DNA from 2 places in the Candidatus Contubernalis alkaliaceticus genome. Region 1 is predicted to be linked to the other one. Evidence: riboswitches for the same ligand, from Rfam matches in the RefSeq annotation. Region 1 holds a riboswitch; the other holds the start of a gene.
The links. Region 1 has a riboswitch for molybdenum cofactor ahead of HUE98_RS07510 (substrate-binding domain-containing protein). Riboswitches for the same ligand answer to the same signal wherever they lie in the genome.
Positions count from the first base shown of each region.

Region 2: linked by a shared signal. The riboswitch ahead of moaA (GTP 3',8-cyclase MoaA) and the one ahead of HUE98_RS07510 (substrate-binding domain-containing protein) in region 1 are both predicted to bind molybdenum cofactor.

Region 1 covers NZ_CP054699.1:1,537,452-1,541,871, reverse strand. Annotated here, with positions in the region: gene HUE98_RS07525 (metal ABC transporter permease) at 1-494, opposite strand, end outside; gene HUE98_RS07520 (metal ABC transporter ATP-binding protein) at 494-1,249, opposite strand; gene mntR (transcriptional regulator MntR) at 1,439-1,900, shown strand; molybdenum cofactor riboswitch at 1,990-2,109, shown strand; gene HUE98_RS07510 (substrate-binding domain-containing protein) at 2,320-3,201, shown strand; gene HUE98_RS07505 (ABC transporter permease) at 3,243-3,947, shown strand; gene HUE98_RS07500 (ABC transporter ATP-binding protein) at 3,898-4,420, shown strand, end outside.
Region 2 covers NZ_CP054699.1:3,115,319-3,119,738, reverse strand. Annotated here, with positions in the region: gene tatC (twin-arginine translocase subunit TatC) at 1-449, shown strand, start outside; gene HUE98_RS15475 (twin-arginine translocase TatA/TatE family subunit) at 472-729, shown strand; gene mobA (molybdenum cofactor guanylyltransferase) at 854-1,480, shown strand; molybdenum cofactor riboswitch at 1,481-1,602, shown strand; gene moaA (GTP 3',8-cyclase MoaA) at 1,660-2,655, shown strand; gene HUE98_RS15460 (MOSC domain-containing protein) at 2,782-3,222, shown strand; gene HUE98_RS15455 (molybdopterin molybdotransferase MoeA) at 3,293-4,420, shown strand, end outside.

The DNA.
Region 1 (4,420 bases):
AAGGTGCTTAAAAGAATCTGTTTATAAAAAAGGAAAATACAGCCCACCACCAAAAGCCCTATAATTAATATCAGCATAAGGTCCTCCCGGGATACTGCCAGCACATTACCAAATAGTATATGCCACAGATCTACCCCGGTTCCTCTCTGCAGGGTAATTAAAATCACTCCCAACGCAAAGGCGGAGGTAAACATCAAGCCAATAGCAGTATCATCCTTTAATTTGCTGTTTTGAGTAATATAACCTATTGCTATTGAGGTTAGAACACCCGTAATGACCGCTCCAATAAAGATGCTAAAACCAAAGATATAAGCTGCAGCAACGCCTGGCAGAACAGCATGGGAAATTGCATCACCCATCAGAGCCATTCCCCTAAGTATAATAAAACAACCAATGAATCCACAGATGGTTCCAACCATGATCCCACCTGCCATAGCATTCTGTAAATAACTATAGTTCATCAGAGAGTCTATAAAAAAATGTAGGCTATCCATCATCCGTTAACCACCATTAGTTTGTCAGAACCAGAAAAAGTAGATACCCTACCTTCATATGCCTCCCTCAGAGTCTCTTCCCGAAAAACCATATCTTTACTGCCAAATGCCACTAGACGATTCTTTAAAAGAACCAGAGTATCGAAGTATATTTCTGCCTTACTTAAGTCATGGTGTACTACAAAGATGCTCTTCCCCTGGTCCCGCAAACCCTTTAGAAGATCCATGATCATACTTTCTGAAGACATATCAATTCCGGCAAAAGGTTCGTCGAGGAAAAAGAGCTCCGCTTCTTGTGCCAAAGCCCTGGCTAAAAAAACTCTCTGCAGCTGTCCACCGGAAAGCTGACCGATCTGTCGATGCCTATAGGCAATCATATCAACTTCTTCTAAACTTTCCGTCACCACCTTTCGATCATTTTTCCTGGGCATTCCCCACCAGGTCAAATGAGGAAAACGGCCCATCATCACTACATCTTCAACAGAGACAGGGAAATCCAGGTTGATGTCGTTCCTTTGAGGAACATAAGCAATTTTTCTGCGGGCGCTGCCAACTGAACCGTTTAAAATCTTAACTTCTCCCCGGTCTATGGCCATCAGGCCCAAAATAGACTTCAACAGGGTTGATTTGCCAGCACCATTAGGACCGATAATGCCCACTAACTGGCCGGCTCCCACAGAAAAAGATATGTTTTCAAAAACTTTTTTTCCACTGTAAGATACAGTTAAATTGTTTACTTTTACTTTAACTTCCATGTTTTTTTAAGCCTCCTTATTCTGTTTATCCAAAAAAAATAGCGGTGTGAAAAAATGTTAACCCCGGCTAATACTTTAGCTAAAATCATTATATTAAGTAACGACATTTTTGGTGTTTGTCTACCTGTAAGAACCTGTAGACATGAATAAATAATTTCCTGCATATTAATTCCTTAAGGGGGTTACCAGATGAAAGATGAAAATGAGAAATTTTACACTGCCAGGGGTTATGAAATAACAGCGGACAAAGATATGCTGACCCCCAGTATGGAAGACTACATCGAAATGATCTACCGCCTGAGCCAATCCAGCGGATATACCCGGGTAAATGATCTGTCTGAAAAGCTAAACGTGCAGCCTCCATCAGTAACCCGAATGATGAAAAAACTCCATGAAAAATCTTTGCTGAATTATGAAAAATATGGAATGATACAATTAACAGAGGAAGGAAAAAGAATGGGGAAATTCTTTCTGGACCGTCACAATACTCTGAAAGAATTTTTTCTGCTGCTGGGTATTGAAGACCAAGTACAAAAAGAGGTAGAACAGATTGAACACCATATTAGCTGGGGATCCTTCCTGATTATTAATCGTTTTGTGAATTTTTTAAAAAATAGACCTGAGATCATTAATGAATTCAAAAATATTTGATCAAGTAAACTTAAGATAATTAAAAATCCCTAAAACAAGTTGACTATTGTTGACATTTTTTAAAAATTTGTATTATAATTAAGATGTAAAAAAAAAAATAACTCCGAGTCTTGTAGACCTAAAGGTAAAACCTACGGTACTAGACCGATAGGGTGTCACTGGAAACGGTGGTGCCTCCCGTTGAGGAAAGGAGAACCATAAAGGCAGCTCATAAATGAGCCGGTTAATATGCTTTTGTGCGTCTTGTTTAGGCGCTTTTTTATTTTATTGAATATTTCCCTAAGCACTTTTATAAAAAGCCTTTAAGTTCGGCTCCTTGTTCTTTTGTGCAGGGGTTTTTTATTAAAAAATATTTCTTATGTTGAATAATTTACTAGCACTCATCCAGATATGCCCTAAATTAAAGGAGAGGATTAAAAGTGTTTGTTGAAAAACTTTTAAAAATTTTTTGGAACCAAAAAATCCCTCCGTTATTTACCTATTGCCTGCTGGTCCTGATTATAATATTTAGCACAATGGTTGGTTGTGAACAGGTTGCCTCGGCCCCGGCATCAAATGAGTTTATCCTCCTGGCCACCACCACCAGCACATATGACTCCGGCCTACTGGATTATATGCTTCCAGCCTTTGAAGAAAAATATGGTATTGAAGTCAGGGTTCTTCCTAAGGGAACAGGACAAGCCCTGGAACTAGGCAAAGGAGGAGACGTGGACGTTCTTTTGGTACACGACCGAAGTTCTGAATTAAAAATGGTAGAAGAAGGCTTTTTTGTGGATAGATACGATGTTATGTTCAACGACTTCATTATTGTCGGGCCGACTAAAGATCCTGCCGGCATAAAAGAGATTGATGAGGTCAAAGAGGCTTTAAAAGCTATAATCCAGGGCAATCATACTTTTATTTCCAGAGGTGATAACTCCGGCACTCACAGCATGGAACTTTCTCTTTGGGAAGCAGCAGGGATTTCCAATTTCGGAGAAGGTTATAAATCTGTAGGTCAGGGCATGGGGGATACCCTGCGCATAACCGATGAACAGGAGGGCTACACCCTGACGGATCGTGCCACATATATTGCCCTCAAGGAAACCCTGGAAGTTGATATCCTGCTGGAGGGAGACCAAACCCTTTTCAATCAGTATGGTATTATGGCAGTAAACCCGAAAAAACACTCTCATAATAAGTATGAAAGTGCTTTGAAGTTAATTGAGTTTTTTATGTCAGAAGAGGGACAGCAGATGATTACCGATTATAAGCTGCAGGGAGAAGTTCTGTTCTTCCCAGGGATGTGCCTGAAATATTAAATACAAACACTATATTAACTCAATACATGGAGAGTGGTTCTTTGAATCAATTTGCAGCAGGTATCATAGAAGCATTTAAGTTAATATTCAGCCTGGATCCGTACCTCATGGAAATTGTAATATTATCCCTAACTGTTTCGGGTATGGCAGTGATCATCAGCACTATGATCGGAGTTCCCCTGGGTACTTACCTGGGCATGAGACCCGAAGAAAAAACGGGTTTCATAAGTAGGATACTGTACACCCTGATGGGAATGCCTCCAGTGGTTGCTGGACTGTTAATTTACATGCTTATTGCCAGGCGTGGCCCTTTAGGTCCTCTTGGTATTCTGTATACACCCACAGCTATGGTGGTAGTCCAGGTTTTTCTAGCTCTACCCATCGTAGTGGGGTTAACTATGCTTGCCATTCGCAGCCAGGGAAAAGAAGTAGAGGAAACCGCCCTTACCTTAGGCGCCGCACCAATACTAACAGCCTGGACAGTAATTCGAGAATCCAAGGTTTCCTTATTGGGCGCCATAGTAACGGGTTTTGGACGAATTATTGCTGAGGTAGGGGCCGTCATGATTGTAGGGGGAAATATTCAGGGACACACCCGGGTTATGACCACTGCCATCGTCCTTGAAACCAGCAAAGGTAATTTTGAACTGGCAATTGGGCTAGGAATCATTTTATTAACTATCTTCTTTATTATCAATTCTGTTATGTACCGCTTTCAGAAGGGGGGGGGACGTCATCCCTGGTAAAAAAGGCCTAATTCAAGTAAAAAACCTGACTAAAGTATATAATCGGGAAGTATTAAACATACAGGACATGACCATCAATGAAGGAAAAATATACGGGATAATAGGGCCCAGTGGCTGTGGAAAAAGTACCCTTCTTCGCCTACTTAACCTGCTTATTAAACCAACCACCGGCACCATCAGCTTTAATGAAAGTTCAGTTCCTTTAAATAGGTCTACTGCTCTATCTTTCCGCAGAAAAATGACTCTGGTATTCCAAAATCCCACACTTTTTAAGACCTCAGTGAGGGAAAATATTGCCTACGGGCTGAAAGCCCGAGGAATAAACGGGGAAGAAATTCACAAAAAAGTATCTCTTTTGCTAGAAAAAATTGGCCTGCAGGAAGTTGCCGATCAGCAGGCACTTTCCCTCTCCGGAGGAGAGGCACAGCGGGTGGCCCTGGCACGGGCGGTGGCTTTTGATCCAAAAATATTAC
Region 2 (4,420 bases), 1.6 Mb from region 1:
AGGTCTGGAGCTTTGTCCTGCCTGGTTTAGATCCAAGAGAAAAAAAGTTTGTTTTTGTTTTCGTGACTGCCTCTCTTCTGCTTTTTACCGGGGGAGTTTCCTTTGCATTTTTCGTTATTATTCCCATAAGCATCAAGTTTTTCCTGGGATTTGAAACAGAAGGAATCTCGGCGATGATTTCTTTTGGTAATTATATTTCTTATATTGCCGGGGTAGTTTTTGCTTTTGGCATGGTGTTTCAAATGCCCATAGCTGTTTTTATACTCTCCAAACTGGGGCTGATTTCCTCAGAGTTCTTAAAAAAATACAGAACTCATGCATTGGTGGTTATATTTATTTTGGCGGCTATTATTACGCCACCTGATGTAATTTCTCAGATCTTGATGGCCATACCTATGCTTTTGCTTTATGAAATCAGTATCCTGGTTGCTAAGGTTACCAGAAAGTAATTTTAAAGGAGGAGGTGATACTGTGATAGGAAGATTAGGTACAACGGAGCTTTTAATCATACTAGGGGTTGTCCTGGTCATCTTCGGACCCAGCAAACTGCCGGAATTAGGAAAGTCCCTGGGAAAAGGGATCAGAGAATTCAGAGGTGCTGCCAAGGATATAAAAGACAGCATAAATATTGAAGATGATGAAGAAAAACCTAGAGTACAAGCCAAGCCTGAGCCTGTAAAAGAAAAGCCTGAGGAGTCTTCATCGGATGAAAAGGATTCCACATCTTAAGTTTCAGAGATTTTAAAGATAATAGAGGGGTCAAAATAGTTTTATTGTTAAATAAGTGCTTCTTGCAGTAACCGTAAGGGTTAAACTATAAAAACTGATTGCAATGCTTGAAGGATGGTATCCAATGGGGAAAACAGCAAAGTCTGCAGTTGTTCTTGCAGGGGGCAGCAGTAAAAGGATGGGTAAGGATAAATCTCAGCTCACTCTTGCTGGGATGACAATGTTGGAAATTATTGTTGGGAAACTTCAGAAAGTGTTCGACGAAATTATTGTGGTAGGGGAAAGGGAAGAGCAAGCAGGAAATCTTCCGGTGATTTTTACCAGGGATATCATTGTTAAGCCCGTGAAAAATTCCCTGACGGGAGTCCATGCCGGCTTAACCAGGTCCTCCAGTGATTTCAGTTTAGTGGTGGCCTGTGATATGCCTTTTCTAAATCTTAATTTGCTGCATTATCTTTCTGAATATCCTGTTAATGACTATGATCTGGTTGTTCCCCTGATTAATGATTGTCACCAGTCACTGCACGCGGTGTACAGCAAGAGTTGCGTAGATTATATTGCTGAACATTTGAACAAGGATTATTATCGAATAGGATATTTCATCACCCAGATAAACACAAAATATATTTCACAGCAGGAAATAGAAAAGTATGACTCAGAATTTCTTTCCTTTCAGAACATTAATACCAGGCAAGAGTTTGAAAGAGCTGTTAATCTGGTTAAGGAAAGGCCTGAGTTGGTCCGCCAGTAAAAAAATATGATTCTCCGAGCCGTTATTCCTAAAGGATAATTCCCATGGTTTGCGGCCGATAGGGTAAGAAGGGAAACTTTTTTGCCTCTCGCTGCTTAGAAAGGAGAATTTGTTGTTTTTTTAGTCAACCTGTCTTTTATAAGCAGCTGGTTGACTTTTTATTTGGAGGGGGATGTAGTATGGGAAAATTAATTGATCCATATGGTAGAGAAATTGATTATCTCAGGGTTTCAGTCATAGATAAGTGCAATTTGAAATGTTTTTACTGTGTTCCCGATGATGTTGGTTCCTGTTCTCCTAATGTATCTGAAGTAATGTCTCTGGAGGAAATTATAAATATATCCAAGGCTGCAGCTGCCCTGGGTATCAAAAAAGTTAGGCTGACCGGGGGAGAACCCCTGGTTAGGAAAGATATTGTGGAGATGGTCTCTAAAATATCTCAAATTGAAGGAATTGACGATATCTCTCTGACCACCAACGGAGTTTTATTAAATAAATTGGCACCGGCCCTGGTGAAAGCCGGCTTAACCCGGGTCAATATCAGCCTGGACTCATTAAACCCGGAAAATTTTAAAAAAATTACCCGGGGAGGTGCGTTGAAAAAAACTCAAGAAGGGATTCAGGCAGCCCTTAAGGCGGGGCTTACCCCGGTAAAAATTAATGTTGTGGCTATGAAGGGTATCAACGACGGAGAGATAGAAGAATTTGTGAAGTTAACTGTGGAAAATGATCTTCATGTGCGATTTATTGAGTATATGCCCATCAGTAAGAGCCACCAAAAGCAGTGGGGGGAGTGCTTTATCCCTCTATCTGAGATTCAAGGGCTTTGCGAAAAAATTGGTCCATTGGAGAAGCAGTTCTCTTTTCATGGTAATGGCCCGGCAGATTATTATCGAATTCAAGGAGCCAAGGGATTAGTGGGCTTTATCTCTCCAGTCAGCAGGCATTTTTGCGGCCAATGCAACCGGTTGAGGATTACCTCTGACGGAAAGATTAAGCCCTGTCTTTTCTCAATGGATGAAATCGATTTGATAGAGGCCGGAGGAGATCAAGAAAAAATTAAGCAGCTGTTTCTTCAGTCCCTAAAGTTTCGGCCGGACCCTCATCAGGTGGATAAAAATCCCGACAGCAGGTTCAACTGCAGCAAGAGGGAAATGCAGCAGATTGGCGGCTAGTTTCTATCAATTAACTTGGGGGAGAGCCTTTATCTTTGGAAGATAAAGGTATGCAGGAAGTAAGCTTTAAAATATTACTAAAATAATAACTGAAAATATTATTATAAATACCAGGGGGAATACTTCATGACAGGGAAAGTTGCAGCTGTCTGTACCAGCGACACCAAAGGGGTCAGAAAAAGTAATGTAGGAGAGGCTGTCCTTCAAGAAGAGCATGGCTTTGTGGGAGATGCTCATGCCGGAGGCTGGCACAGGCAGGTCAGCCTCTTGGCACTGGAGAGTGTTCAAAAAATGAGGGATATGGGGTTGGATGTAAATCCGGGTGATTTTGCTGAGAACATTACTACAGAAAAGCTGGACCTGGTTTCTCTGCCAATTGGCACCAAAATGGCATTGGGAGAAGAGGTGCTCTTGGAAGTAACCCAGATCGGAAAAGAGTGCCATAACCGATGTGCTATTTATTATCAGGCAGGGGACTGCGTGATGCCCAAAGAAGGGATATTTGCCAGGGTTCTTCAAGGGGGCAAGGTTTCTGTGGGGAATACGATTAAGGTATTGGAACAGTAAAAGATTTATTATCATCCTCCGGGTTTGATTTTATGCCGAGAGGACGATTAAACAGGGGGACTTAGAAAAGTTGGAACATATTGTAGGTATTAAGGAAGGCTTGTCCGCAATCTTAAAGGATCTTCCCGTTACCCGGGTCACTTCCCGAAAAACATTAAACAGCCAGGGTTATATTCTGGCTGAAGATATTACCGCACCTTTTGATTATCCGCCCTTTACCCGATCTAGGATGGACGGTTATGGGGTTGTTTCCGGTGATTTTAAGAACCTGCCTCCCGGCTGTACCCTGACTTTAAAAATAAAGGGGACGCTGGGGGCCGGAAGTGAATCCAGGGTTAAAATTAATCCGGGAGAAACCGTTAGAATCATGACCGGTGCGGTTCTCCCCCGGGGGGTTGATGCAGTAGTACCTTTTGAAATGGTGCATCAGCAGGGGGGTTATGCCCAATTTACCCAAAGGGTCAAGCCGGGGGATAATATCTCCCCAGCGGGAGAAGATTTTAAAAAAGGCCGGCAGATATTATTTCGAGGAGGCCTGATTCGTCCCGGGGAGGCTGCACTGCTGGCCTCTTTAGGGAAAGCCAGGGTGAAAGTTTATTCCCGTCCCCGGGTAGGGGTTCTGGCTACCGGTGAAGAATTGATGCCTTTGAATAGAAAGAGGGAATTTGGTAAAATTTATAATTCCAACAGTTATATGGTGAGCAGCCAGGTGGCTTTAAGCGGTGGGGTTCCTGTGTATTTAGGGATTGCCGGGGATAAAAAAAATATTACTGCCGGTGTTCTTAAGAGGCAGATGCCGGGGTTGTCTGTTTTTGTTACTACGGGAGGAGCAGCCCGGGGAGAGTACGACCTTACGGAAGAGGTTTTTTTATCTTTAGGTGCAAAAATTTTATTTAACCGGGTATCCATGAAGCCGGGGAATTACATGGTGGCGGCCCGTAAAGATGGTTTCCTCTTTTTTGGATTATCCGGCAGCCCCTCGGCAGCTTTTGTTTCTTTTCAGCAGCTGGTCAGGCCTGTCCTGTGGAGGCTTCAGGGATGCCAAGAAAGCACGGCATCGGAGGTAAATGCTCAATTGGTGGGAGATATTAAGGGGGTATACCCCCAGGACAGGTATTATAAGGCGAATACATTTGTGCGGCAGGGAGTTTTTCAGGTAGAACCCACTGGATATGGATTTTCCTCCTTCGCCCGGGTA